DNA from 3 places in the Streptomyces sp. NPDC057654 genome. Region 3 is predicted to be linked to each of the others. Evidence: riboswitches for the same ligand, from Rfam matches in the RefSeq annotation. Region 3 holds a riboswitch; each other region holds the start of a gene.
The links. A riboswitch is a leader RNA that binds a small molecule or an ion and turns the genes downstream of it on or off. The one in region 3 is predicted to bind cobalamin.
Positions count from the first base shown of each region.

Region 1: linked by a shared signal. The riboswitch ahead of ACFU99_RS19550 ((2Fe-2S) ferredoxin domain-containing protein) and the one ahead of ACFU99_RS16880 (HoxN/HupN/NixA family nickel/cobalt transporter) in region 3 are both predicted to bind cobalamin.
Region 2: linked by a shared signal. The riboswitch ahead of ACFU99_RS27395 (CoA-acylating methylmalonate-semialdehyde dehydrogenase) and the one ahead of ACFU99_RS16880 (HoxN/HupN/NixA family nickel/cobalt transporter) in region 3 are both predicted to bind cobalamin.

Region 1 covers NZ_JBHVHQ010000244.1:4,130-7,396, reverse strand. The annotation lists gene ACFU99_RS19560 (M1 family metallopeptidase) at 1-24, shown strand, start outside; gene ACFU99_RS19555 (bile acid:sodium symporter family protein) at 347-1,411, opposite strand; cobalamin riboswitch at 1,802-1,924, shown strand; gene ACFU99_RS19550 ((2Fe-2S) ferredoxin domain-containing protein) at 1,986-2,378, shown strand; gene ACFU99_RS19545 ((2Fe-2S)-binding protein) at 2,375-3,070, shown strand.
Region 2 covers NZ_JBHVHQ010000449.1:3,103-6,369, forward strand. The annotation lists gene ACFU99_RS27390 (acyl-CoA dehydrogenase family protein) at 1-80, opposite strand, end outside; gene ACFU99_RS27395 (CoA-acylating methylmalonate-semialdehyde dehydrogenase) at 86-1,585, opposite strand; cobalamin riboswitch at 1,825-2,010, opposite strand; cobalamin riboswitch at 2,117-2,335, shown strand; partial or broken gene ACFU99_RS27400 (5-methyltetrahydropteroyltriglutamate--homocysteine S-methyltransferase) at 2,495-3,267, shown strand, end outside.
Region 3 covers NZ_JBHVHQ010000190.1:8,418-11,684, reverse strand. The annotation lists gene ACFU99_RS16880 (HoxN/HupN/NixA family nickel/cobalt transporter) at 24-1,199, opposite strand; cobalamin riboswitch at 1,197-1,423, opposite strand; gene ACFU99_RS16875 (FAD-dependent monooxygenase) at 1,462-2,709, opposite strand; gene ACFU99_RS16870 (sugar-binding domain-containing protein) at 2,917-3,267, shown strand, end outside.

The DNA.
Region 1 (3,267 bases), on a different contig from region 3:
CTTCCTCCGCAATCCACTCGGTGAACCGGAGAGCATCCTGGATATCGCCCTCGGGGCAGCGCCGAGCGCAGATGGCGCTGTGCGCCGAGAAGGACGAGCGGGTCCTGCCCTGAACGGGCCGCTGCTGCTCCGCCGCCGGCGCGGCAGCCGCAGCGGCACGGCGTCTCCATCGCCCCTCGGCGCGGTGCCCGTCGCGGCCGACCGGGATCTGGGCTTGGCACATGAGCGCCACCGGGGCGAACGTCTCTCTTCTTCCGGATCGTTCGACCCGGCCGGAGCCCGCTTCGCTCGGTGGCCGTGAGCGGCGAGGCGAAGGACCGGGTCAGGCGGCCGAAGCCCGAGTCGGTCACGCCCTCGCGCTTTCGGCGGCCACGCCCGGGGGCCCGGGGCGGGGCAGTTTTGCCGCCATTCCTGCGACGATCTTCTGTAGCAGGCTGTAGAAGAGGATCGGCAACAACACCTCGGGGCGGTGGGAGAACCAGCAGGCGGCGAGCACCGCTGCCGCGCTGCTGTTGTTCATGCCGGTGGCGAAGGTGAGGCAGATCCGGTCCGGCTGGTCGCGGCACGTCCAGCGGGACATCCACCGGCCGCAGCCGAACGCCAGGCAGCACACCGCGCCGGACAGGCCGAGCGCCAGCAGCAGCAGGTCCGGGTCCGGGCGGGCGAGGGCCTGCCCGAGCGCGCCGGCCGCGTTGAGGTAGCAGAGCAGCAGGATGTTCACCGTGTTGACGGCCTTGACCGACGGCAGGATTCGACGGGTGCGGTCCTCGCCGAGCGCGACCCGTACGGCGATTCCCGCGAGGCACGGCAGCACCACCGACACCAGGGCGAAGATCCCCGCCCCGGTCCGGGCGATGACATCGACCGTGGCCGTGTCGTCCAGCGTGCCGGTGCCGTAGGGGCCGACCAGTTGGCCGGCCAGATGCATTCCGAGGGGAACGGTGAGCGGGCTGAGCAGCGTGGAGCCCACCACCATGGCGACGACCAGGGGGACATTGGCGCCGGCGTTCTGGCCCCAGGAGGCGGCGCCGCCCGCGATGGGCATCGCCAGTACCAGCATCAGCCCGACCACCAGACCCTCCGCCTCCGCCGTATCGGGCCAGGAACGCAGACCGAGCGCGACGATCGGGAGTACGAGCAGGGGGAGCAGGGCATTGGCGGCGATGCCGAGCACCAGCCGCACCGGCCGGGACACCACCTCGCGCAGATCGGCGACGCGCACGCCCAGACCGGCGTTGAACAGCATCACCGCCAACAACACCATCGACACCGTCAGAACGCCTACGTGCAGAGGCAGCGCCAGCGTCAGCCCGCGCAGCATCTCGCCGGGCACCGGGAACACACCGGCCAACAGGTAGCAGACGAGCATCAGCCCCAGCAGCCACCGCTGCACAGCATTCACCACAGTCATCACGCAGCAGAGCGTATAGGTCGCCCTGTGTCACGGCTGTCGCTGAAGCCATCGGAGCCTCGCTCCAGGGGGCGACGGTGGTAAGCGCACGGGCACGGCCCACAGTCAGGTGCGCACCTCCGTGCGGCTGCTCGCGGCTGGGTTCACCGGCACTACTCGACCAGTGACTCTCTCATGATCGACATGGACGGCACTGAAGTCGCCAGCCGTCCCGAGGACGCGGAGCGTGTGGTCGGGGAGGACGCGGGCGCCCTGGCACCGACGAGGTCACGGTGCGTCTGCTGCCTCCCGGCGGTCGGAAGCCGAGGCGGCGCGGTCCGCCGTCCGGCTGGGCGCTGCCGCCGTGGGGCGGGTGACATGATGGGTTGCGGACACGGGCGACAGCGGCCCGAGGAAACCGGTGTGAATCCGGTGCGGTACCGCCACTGTGATCGGCGAGCGGATCCCGACGAGCCACTGCCCCGCGCGGGCGGGAAGGCCGGGACGAGCGCGGACCCGAGAGCCAGGAGACTCACGCTGTCGCCTCCTCGAAGCACCCCGGGGCGGAACTCCCCGGCAAGAGGGAGGATGCGGCATGCCTGAACAGCCCGCCGACGAGCGCGCGCCGACAGCGGACCGGGCGGTCCCGTGCCGGGTGGTGGTGTGCCGCGACTGCTGCTGCGGGACGGTGAAGGTCAACGCCGATCATGCGGCGCAGACCGCGCGGCTGCGGGAGATCGCCCCGGTACGCATCTCCGAATGCCTGGACGTGTGCGAACAGGCGAACGTCGTCGTCGTGCAGCCCTCGGCGGACGGGCGGGCGGCAGGCGCCCGCCCGGTCTGGCTCGGGCTGGTCAACGACCCGGCCGCCACCGAGGACATAGCGGACTGGGTGCGGGACGGCGGGCCGGGTGTCGCGCCCCGCCCCGAGATCCTCGACCTCTATCTGATCGACCCGCCGCGCCGCGTCGGGACATCGACCTCATGACCGGCGGTCAGGGCACGGCGGACGAAGTACCGGCGGACGAGGTCGTCGTGGCGCTGCGCGACGTCGCACAGCTGGGTGGCTTCTTCGCTCTCGACACGGTCCGGGGACCCGCGTCCGGTGAAGAGCGGCTCACGCGGGAGGGGTTCGCCGCGCGGGCCAGGACCGTCAACGAACGCTATGGCACCGCCGAGACCCGTATCGGCGTCTCCATCGCCCACCTCGGACTCGCGGCCCGCCTGTGGTCGCCGGTCCTCGCCTGCGCCCTCGTCCACGGGATCGTGCCGGTGATGACCACCGCGGAATGGGCCGGTGACGGCTCGGCCCTTCGTCTGGCCGGGCCGCGGGGCAGCCGCGCCCCGAGGTCGGCGTCATCGCTCGCCGATGCCGTGTGTGTGCAGGCCGACGGCGTCCTTCAGCGCATGGAGGGCCACCTGCCCGTCAAGATGGCGCCGCGGTTGCTCGCGGGTAACTCCGCTTCCGCGCTGATCGGTTCGGCGGCGCAACTGCTGAGGTACCGGACCGGTCTGCGGACGCCGCTCACCGAGCTGACCCGGGAACTCCTGAAGACGGGACGGCTGCGCGGGACCGGCCGGATCACCGGCCCCGAACTGACCTTCCGCCGACGCAGCTGCTGCCTGTACTACCGGGCGCCCAACGGCTCGAAGTGCGGGGACTGCTGCCTGGCCCGGTGACTTGGCAGGTCACCGGGTGCGAGCCCATGCTCGGTACGCTCACGGGTCTCGTCGGAGGTCACCGTTCCGTGTCAGGCGCCCGTCCGTCGGCAGGAACGCCACCCGGGGGGCCTCCGGTGCGGGGGTGCGCCGCGACCTCGGTGGTCCCCTTGCAGACCTCCGCGAGCAGGCGAGGAGTGAGCGCCTCGTGCGGCGGT
Region 2 (3,267 bases), on a different contig from region 3:
GGCGCGAGGTGGTCCTCCGCGAAGTCCAGGGTGGCTTCGACGAGGGCCTGTTGGTCTTCGGTGAGCAGGGTCGCGGTCATGGCGCTCATCCCATGGTGGGGAGGGTGAAGCTCGCGCCTTCCTTGGCGCCCGAGGGCCAGCGCGAGGTGACGGTCTTGGTGCGGGTGTAGAAGCGGATGGCGTCGGGGCCGTGCTGGCCCAGGTCGCCGAAACCGGACCGCTTCCAGCCGCCGAAGGTGTGGTAGGCGACGGGGACCGGGATGGGCACGTTGACGCCGATCATGCCGGTGTTCACGCGGCGGGTGAAGTCGCGGGCGGTGTCGCCGTCCCGGGTGAAGATGGCGACGCCGTTGCCGTACGGGTGCTCGCTGGGCAGCCGCAGGGCCTCCTCGTAGTCGGCGGCGCGCACGACGCACAGGACGGGGCCGAAGATCTCCTCACGGTAGATCCGCATCCGCGGGGTGACCCGGTCGAAGAGGGACGCGCCCGCGAAGAACCCGTTCTCGTGGCCGGGCAGGGTGAAGCCCCGGCCGTCGGCGACGAGTTCGGCGCCCTCGTTCACGCCGATGTCGACATAGCGGCGGACCCGGTCGAACGCGTCCCGGCTCACCAGGGGTCCGAAGTCGGCTTCCGGGTCGTCGCTGCGGCCGATGCGGAGCGTGCCGACGCGTTCCTTGAGGGCCGCGACCAGCCGGTCGGCCGTCTCCTCGCCGACGGGCACGGCCACCGAGATCGCCATGCACCGCTCGCCCGCGGACCCGTATCCGGCGCCGATGAGCGCGTCGACCACCTGGTCGAGGTCGGCGTCCGGCATCACGATCATGTGGTTCTTGGCGCCGCCGAAGCACTGGGCGCGCTTGCCGTGGGCGGCGGCGGTGGCGTAAATGTGCGCGGCGATCGGGGTGGATCCGACGAAGCCGAGCGCGCCGACCCGCGGGTCCTCCAGGAGGGTGTCGACGGCTTCCTTGCCGCCGTTGACGACGTTCAGGACGCCGGGCGGCAGGCCCGCCTCCAGGAACAGTTCGGCCAGCCGCAGCGGTACCGACGGGTCGCGCTCGGACGGCTTGAGGATGAACGCGTTTCCGCAGGCCAGGGCTGGTGCTGCCTTCCACAGCGGGATCATCGCGGGGAAGTTGAAGGGGGTGATCCCGGCGGTCACGCCGATGGGGGCGCGCAGCGAGTGGACGTCGATGCCCGTGCCGGCGTTGTCCGTGAACTCGCCCTTGAGGAGGTGCGGGATGCCCGCGGCGAACTCGACGACTTCGAGGCCGCGCTGGATGTCGCCGTGCGCGTCGGCCACGGTCTTGCCGTGCTCGGACGACAGCAGCCGGGCGAGGGAGTCGCGCTCGCCCTCGACGAGCTGGAGGAAGCGCAGCAGGACGCGGGCGCGGCGCTGCGGGTTCCACTCGCCCCACTCCCGCTGTGCGGTGAGCGCGTCGGCGATGGCCGCCTCGGTGTCGGCGCGGCCCGCGAGGGGGACGCGGGCCTGGACCGTACCGGTGTTGGGGTCGTACACGTCGCCGTGGAGGCCGGACGTGCCGGCGGTGTGCTTGCCGCCGATGAAGTGCGTGAGTTCGCGGACCATGGGTGCCTGCTCTCGTCAGGGGAGATCCGGGGACGGCGCGGGGCCGCGGCGGCGGGCGCACGGGTGGGTGCGCCGCCGCGGCGGGCCGCGGGACAGTGAACGCCGGGCCGCCGGACGGACGTCGAAGGCCGCCGGGGCGCGAGGGTCTACGAGCGCGGGGTGGGCCGGTCGCGCTCCGCCGGGTCACCAGGGTCGTGGGTACGGACCGGTGCCATGCGTGTCTGCTCCATCCTCGTGGACAACACGGAACATCCCGCGGCCGGTATCCTGACTCCCGGATCCCCGCGCGCCGCCCGTCTTCCCGGCAGACCTCGCCAGTGACGTGTGGATGGCAGCACACTCCCCGGTCACAGTGGCGGGACCGTGCCGGATTCACACCGGCTTCCCCGCACCGCGGACCTTGTGCCCCGAAGATATAGTTGGACGTCCTAGTAAGTCCACCCCCTCCGGCGACCGCTCCCCGGCACGCCCCGTGTCCCACATCACGTTCCGGGATGTGAACAGCGGTGCCCAGAAAACCCCCTGGCCTCTAGGCTGACCCGTGCAGCTGGTTCGCCCTGCCCCCCAGGCAGGCGCGTCGCAAGAGGGAACCCGGTGGGAATCCGGGACTGCCCCGCAGCGGTGAGCGGGAACGACCGCCGTCATACGCACTGGATCCGGCCATGGGTCCGGGAAGCGACGGCCAGTAGGAATCTGCCCCGGCAGATGTGCCCGCGAGTCCGAAGACCTGCCCGTTGCCCGTACGCGACCGATGGCGTACGGAAATCCCGGTGGCCTCGTGGGCGGGTCGGCGTGCATATCAGGCGGGACACCGCGCGGCTGACGCGCGGACACCGGCCTGGTCCGTCACCCTTCGCGTCCGCGTCCCGCCGCCGGGATCTCAAGGAGTTTCTCGCGAAGGAGATTTCCGTGACAGCGAAGTCCGCAGCCGCGGCAGCACGGGCCACCGTGTATGGCTACCCCCGCCAGGGCGCGAACCGCGAACTGAAGAAGGCCGTCGAGGGCTACTGGAAGGGCCGCGTCACCGCCGACGCCCTCCGGGAGACCGCGGCCGGCCTGCGCCGCGCGAACTGGCGGCAGTTGGCCGACGCCGGCGTCCACGAGGTGCCGACCGGCGACTTCTCGTACTACGACCACGTCCTGGACACCAGTGTCATGGTCGGCGCCATCCCGGCCCGGCACCGCGCCGCCGTCGACGCCGACCCGCTCGACGGCTACTTCGCCATGGCGCGCGGCAACCAGGACGTGGCACCCCTTGAGATGACCAAGTGGTTCGACACCAACTACCACTACCTGGTGCCGGAGCTGGGTCCGGACACGGTCTTCGCCGCCGACTCCGCCAAACAGGCCGCCGAGCTGACCGAGGCCCGTACGCTCGGCCACACCGCGCGGCCCGTCCTCGTCGGCCCCGTCACCTATCTCCTGCTGGCCAAGCCCGCCCCCGGCGTCGCCGCCGACTTCGAACCGCTCACCCTCCTCGACCGGCTGCTCCCCGTGTACGCGGAGATCCTCGCCGACCTGCGCGCGGCGGGCGCCGAGTGGGTGCAGCTGGACGAGCCCGCCCTCGTCCAGGACCGCACCCCGGCCGAACTGAACGCCGCCGCCCGCGCCTACCGCGACCTGGGCGCCCTCACCGAGCGGCCGAAGCTCCTCGTCGCCTCCTACTTCGACCGGCTCGGCGA
Region 3 (3,267 bases):
CTCGTCACCATCCGTCGGCCGGGTCAGCCCTCCGGCGCCGTCCGGGCCGCCCAGCGCTGCTCGACCTTCCCGAACCGCCAGTACGCGAGGGCCATCGCCCAGACCACCACGAAGAGCCCGACGATGACGAAGCCGACGTTGTCGAGGTCGAGTCCGGAGATCCAGCCGGTGACCGCGTCGTCCATGGCCAGCTTCTCGCGCAGGACGCTCACCAGCTCGATCGTGCCGATGAGGAAGGCCACGGCGATCGACAGGCCGGTGATGGTGAGGTTGTAGTAGACCTTGCGGACCGGGTTGGAGAACGCCCACTGGTACGTGAAGTTCATGAACGTGCCGTCGAGCGTGTCGAAGAGGCTCATCCCCGCCGCGAAGAGCAGCGGCAGGCACATGATGGCGTACCAGGGCAGCCCGGCCGCGGCGCCGCTGCCCGCCATCACCATCAGCGTGACCTCGGTCGCGGTGTCGAAGCCGAGTCCGAAGAGGAAGCCGAGCGGATACATCTGGCCGGGGCGGGTGATGGAGCGGGTGAACCGGCCGAGCACCCGGTTCATGAAGCCGCGCGAGTCCAGGTGCTCCTCCAGCTCGGCCTCGTCGAAGCGGCCCGCGCGCATGGAGCGGAAGACCTTCCAGATGCCCGCGAGGGCCACCAGGTTGAGCGCGGCGATGAGGTAGAGGAAGGTCCCGGAGACGGTCGTGCCGACGACGCCGAGCGTCTGGTGGGCGGCGGAGTCCTCGTTGATCAGCGTGCCGGCGAGGTGGGCGCCGCCCGCGACGAGCGCGGCCATGGCGACCACGACGCTGGAGTGGCCGAGGGCGAACCAGAAGCCGACGGAGACCGGACGCTTGCCGTCGGCCATCAGCTTGCGGGTGGTGTTGTCGATGGCGGCGATGTGGTCGGCGTCGAAGGCGTGCCGCATGCCGAGGGTGTAGGCGGTGATGCCGAGGCCGACGCCGAAGACCTGCGAGCCGACCGTGTAGTGGCTGGGCACGACGAGCAGGAAGAGCACGCCGAAGGCGACGACGTGCAGCGCGGCTATGACGGCCAGCAGGCCGGCGGTGCGCAGGGTGTCCTGCCGCTGCCAGCGGAACGCGGGCGCGGCGGCCGGGGAGCCGGGGCCGGCGGGGGAATCGGGGGAACCAGTGGGGGTATCGGTGGGCAGGGCCATCCGTAAGTCACGCTCCAGCACCTCGTGGATCATTTCGTGAGATGCCGTGGCCGGTCTCCTGGCTTACGGGTTCAGCTCGCGCTGTTCTCCTCCCTGCCTTCCCGGCCGCAGGCTGCGGCCAGTGGCTCCGTACGCCCGCCGAAGCGCGTACGGAACGGGCTGAGGACCCCCCGATCACAGTGGCGAGGGCCGCTCCGGAATAGGGCCACAAGGACCCCTCACCGGTCTTCCCGAACACCACGGCCCGGCTACTTTAACGGTTTCGGCGGCTCTGACCAGTGGTGAACGGATGTGATCATCCACCCAGGGCATGGCCGCCGAACCCCTTCTCGCCCTCCGAGGCCGCGCGCCACCACTCCTCGGTGGACCGCTGGTCCATGGCCGCCCAGTCGGGTACGGACAGCACCTGCGCCCGGCCGAGCCGCCTGCCGAGCTCCAGCACCGCGCGGCCGATCGGCGCGCGCTCGGCGTCGTACGCGGCCAGCCCCGCGTCGCAGTCCTCTGCGGAGCGCAGGGCGCGCTCCAGCACCGTGGCGTCCTGGAGCGCCTTGACCGCGCCGCTGCCGGTGTGCGGGCGGGCGATGGCGGCGGAGTCCCCGAGGAGGACGAGCCGGCCCTTGGCGAAGTGCGGCACGGCGAGGTCGAAGATGGGCTGCACCAGGGTGTCCCGCGGGCGGGTGCGCTCGATGACCTCCCGCCAGTACGGCGGGAAGTGACGTGCCACCACCTTTTCCTGATGCTCCATCAACTCTGCCGTCACCGTGCGCGGCGGCGGTACGGTCGGGTCGTCGAGCCGCAGGCCCGGTACGTCCGGGGGCACCGCGTAGAACACCCAGTTGACGGAGGCGCCGCGGCCGTACGGGCCCGGAATGCGGTACGCGATCATGTGGCCCTCGGGGAACGCGACGGTGGCGGCGTCCTGTTCGGCCCAGGTCTCGCGGGGGCCCGGCAGCCGCTCGGCGGGCAGCGAGCCGCGCCAGGCGAGGTACCCGGCGTACCGGGGCGCGATGTCGGGGTACATCGCGGCCCGTACGACCGAGCGGTAACCGTCCGCGCCGATCACGAGGTCGAACCGCTCCTCGGCACCGCCCGCGAGGCGCAGCACCGCGCCGCGCGGCCCCGGACCGCGCGGCCCCGGACCGCGACCGGCGTCCGGGGTCACGGATTCGACGGCGGCGCCGGAGTGGTAGGCGACCTTCTCGGGGACGCGGGCGCGCAACTCCGTCCACAGAGAACCCCAGTTGTAGGAGCGGAACGGGAAGGGCAGCACCCCGAACTCCCGGCCGCCGCGCGCGTCCGTGTCGCCGAGCAGCCAGACGCGCCGGGCGAGCCGCACCCAGGGCATGCGGGCGTCGACGTATCCGGCCGCTTCCAGTTCGGCGTACCGGTCCTGCTGGATGGCGAGCCCCACGCCCCGGTCCTGGAGCCGCCGGGCGGCCCGTTCGTACACCACGACTTCCGCGGCCCCGGCCCGTACGGCGGCCAGCGCCGCGGCACAGCCGGCGATGCTGCCGCCCACGACGGCCACTCGTCCTCCGCGCACAGCGTCCCCTCACCCAGTCATCCGGCCGGACTCCGTCCAGGTCATTGACATGAACGTTACGAGTCCTTAGCGTCCTGCCCCACCCAATAGGAAGGTTTCTTAACTTTCTTAACTTCCATTTGTGAAAGGTGAATTGAACCGCCTGAGCCGCTTCCGCCACTCCCCGCGCCGACTCATGTCGCCTCAGCCGTCCGAGAGGTACCCCCTGTGTCCCTCCGCCCCGTCGCGCCCATCGCCGTCACCGGCCTGCTGCTGAGCCTCGCCCTTCCCGCCGTCGCCCTCCCCGCGCGCGCCACCGCCCCCCAGCCGCGCCCCGCCGCCCCGCCGAGCGCCCCCGTCACGCGGGCCGCGCCGGAAGCGGGGGCCGCGACGCCGCTCTCGGGGTTCGCGATCCAGTCCTCGGCCGACGTCGCCGACAGCGCCGAGACCGTCTCCACCCCCGGTTACGACACCAGGGGCTGGCATCCGGCGGCCGCCCGCTCCACCGTGCTCGCCGCGCTGCTCGCCGACGGCACGTACCCCGACGATCCCTTCTACTCCACCAACATGAAGAAGATC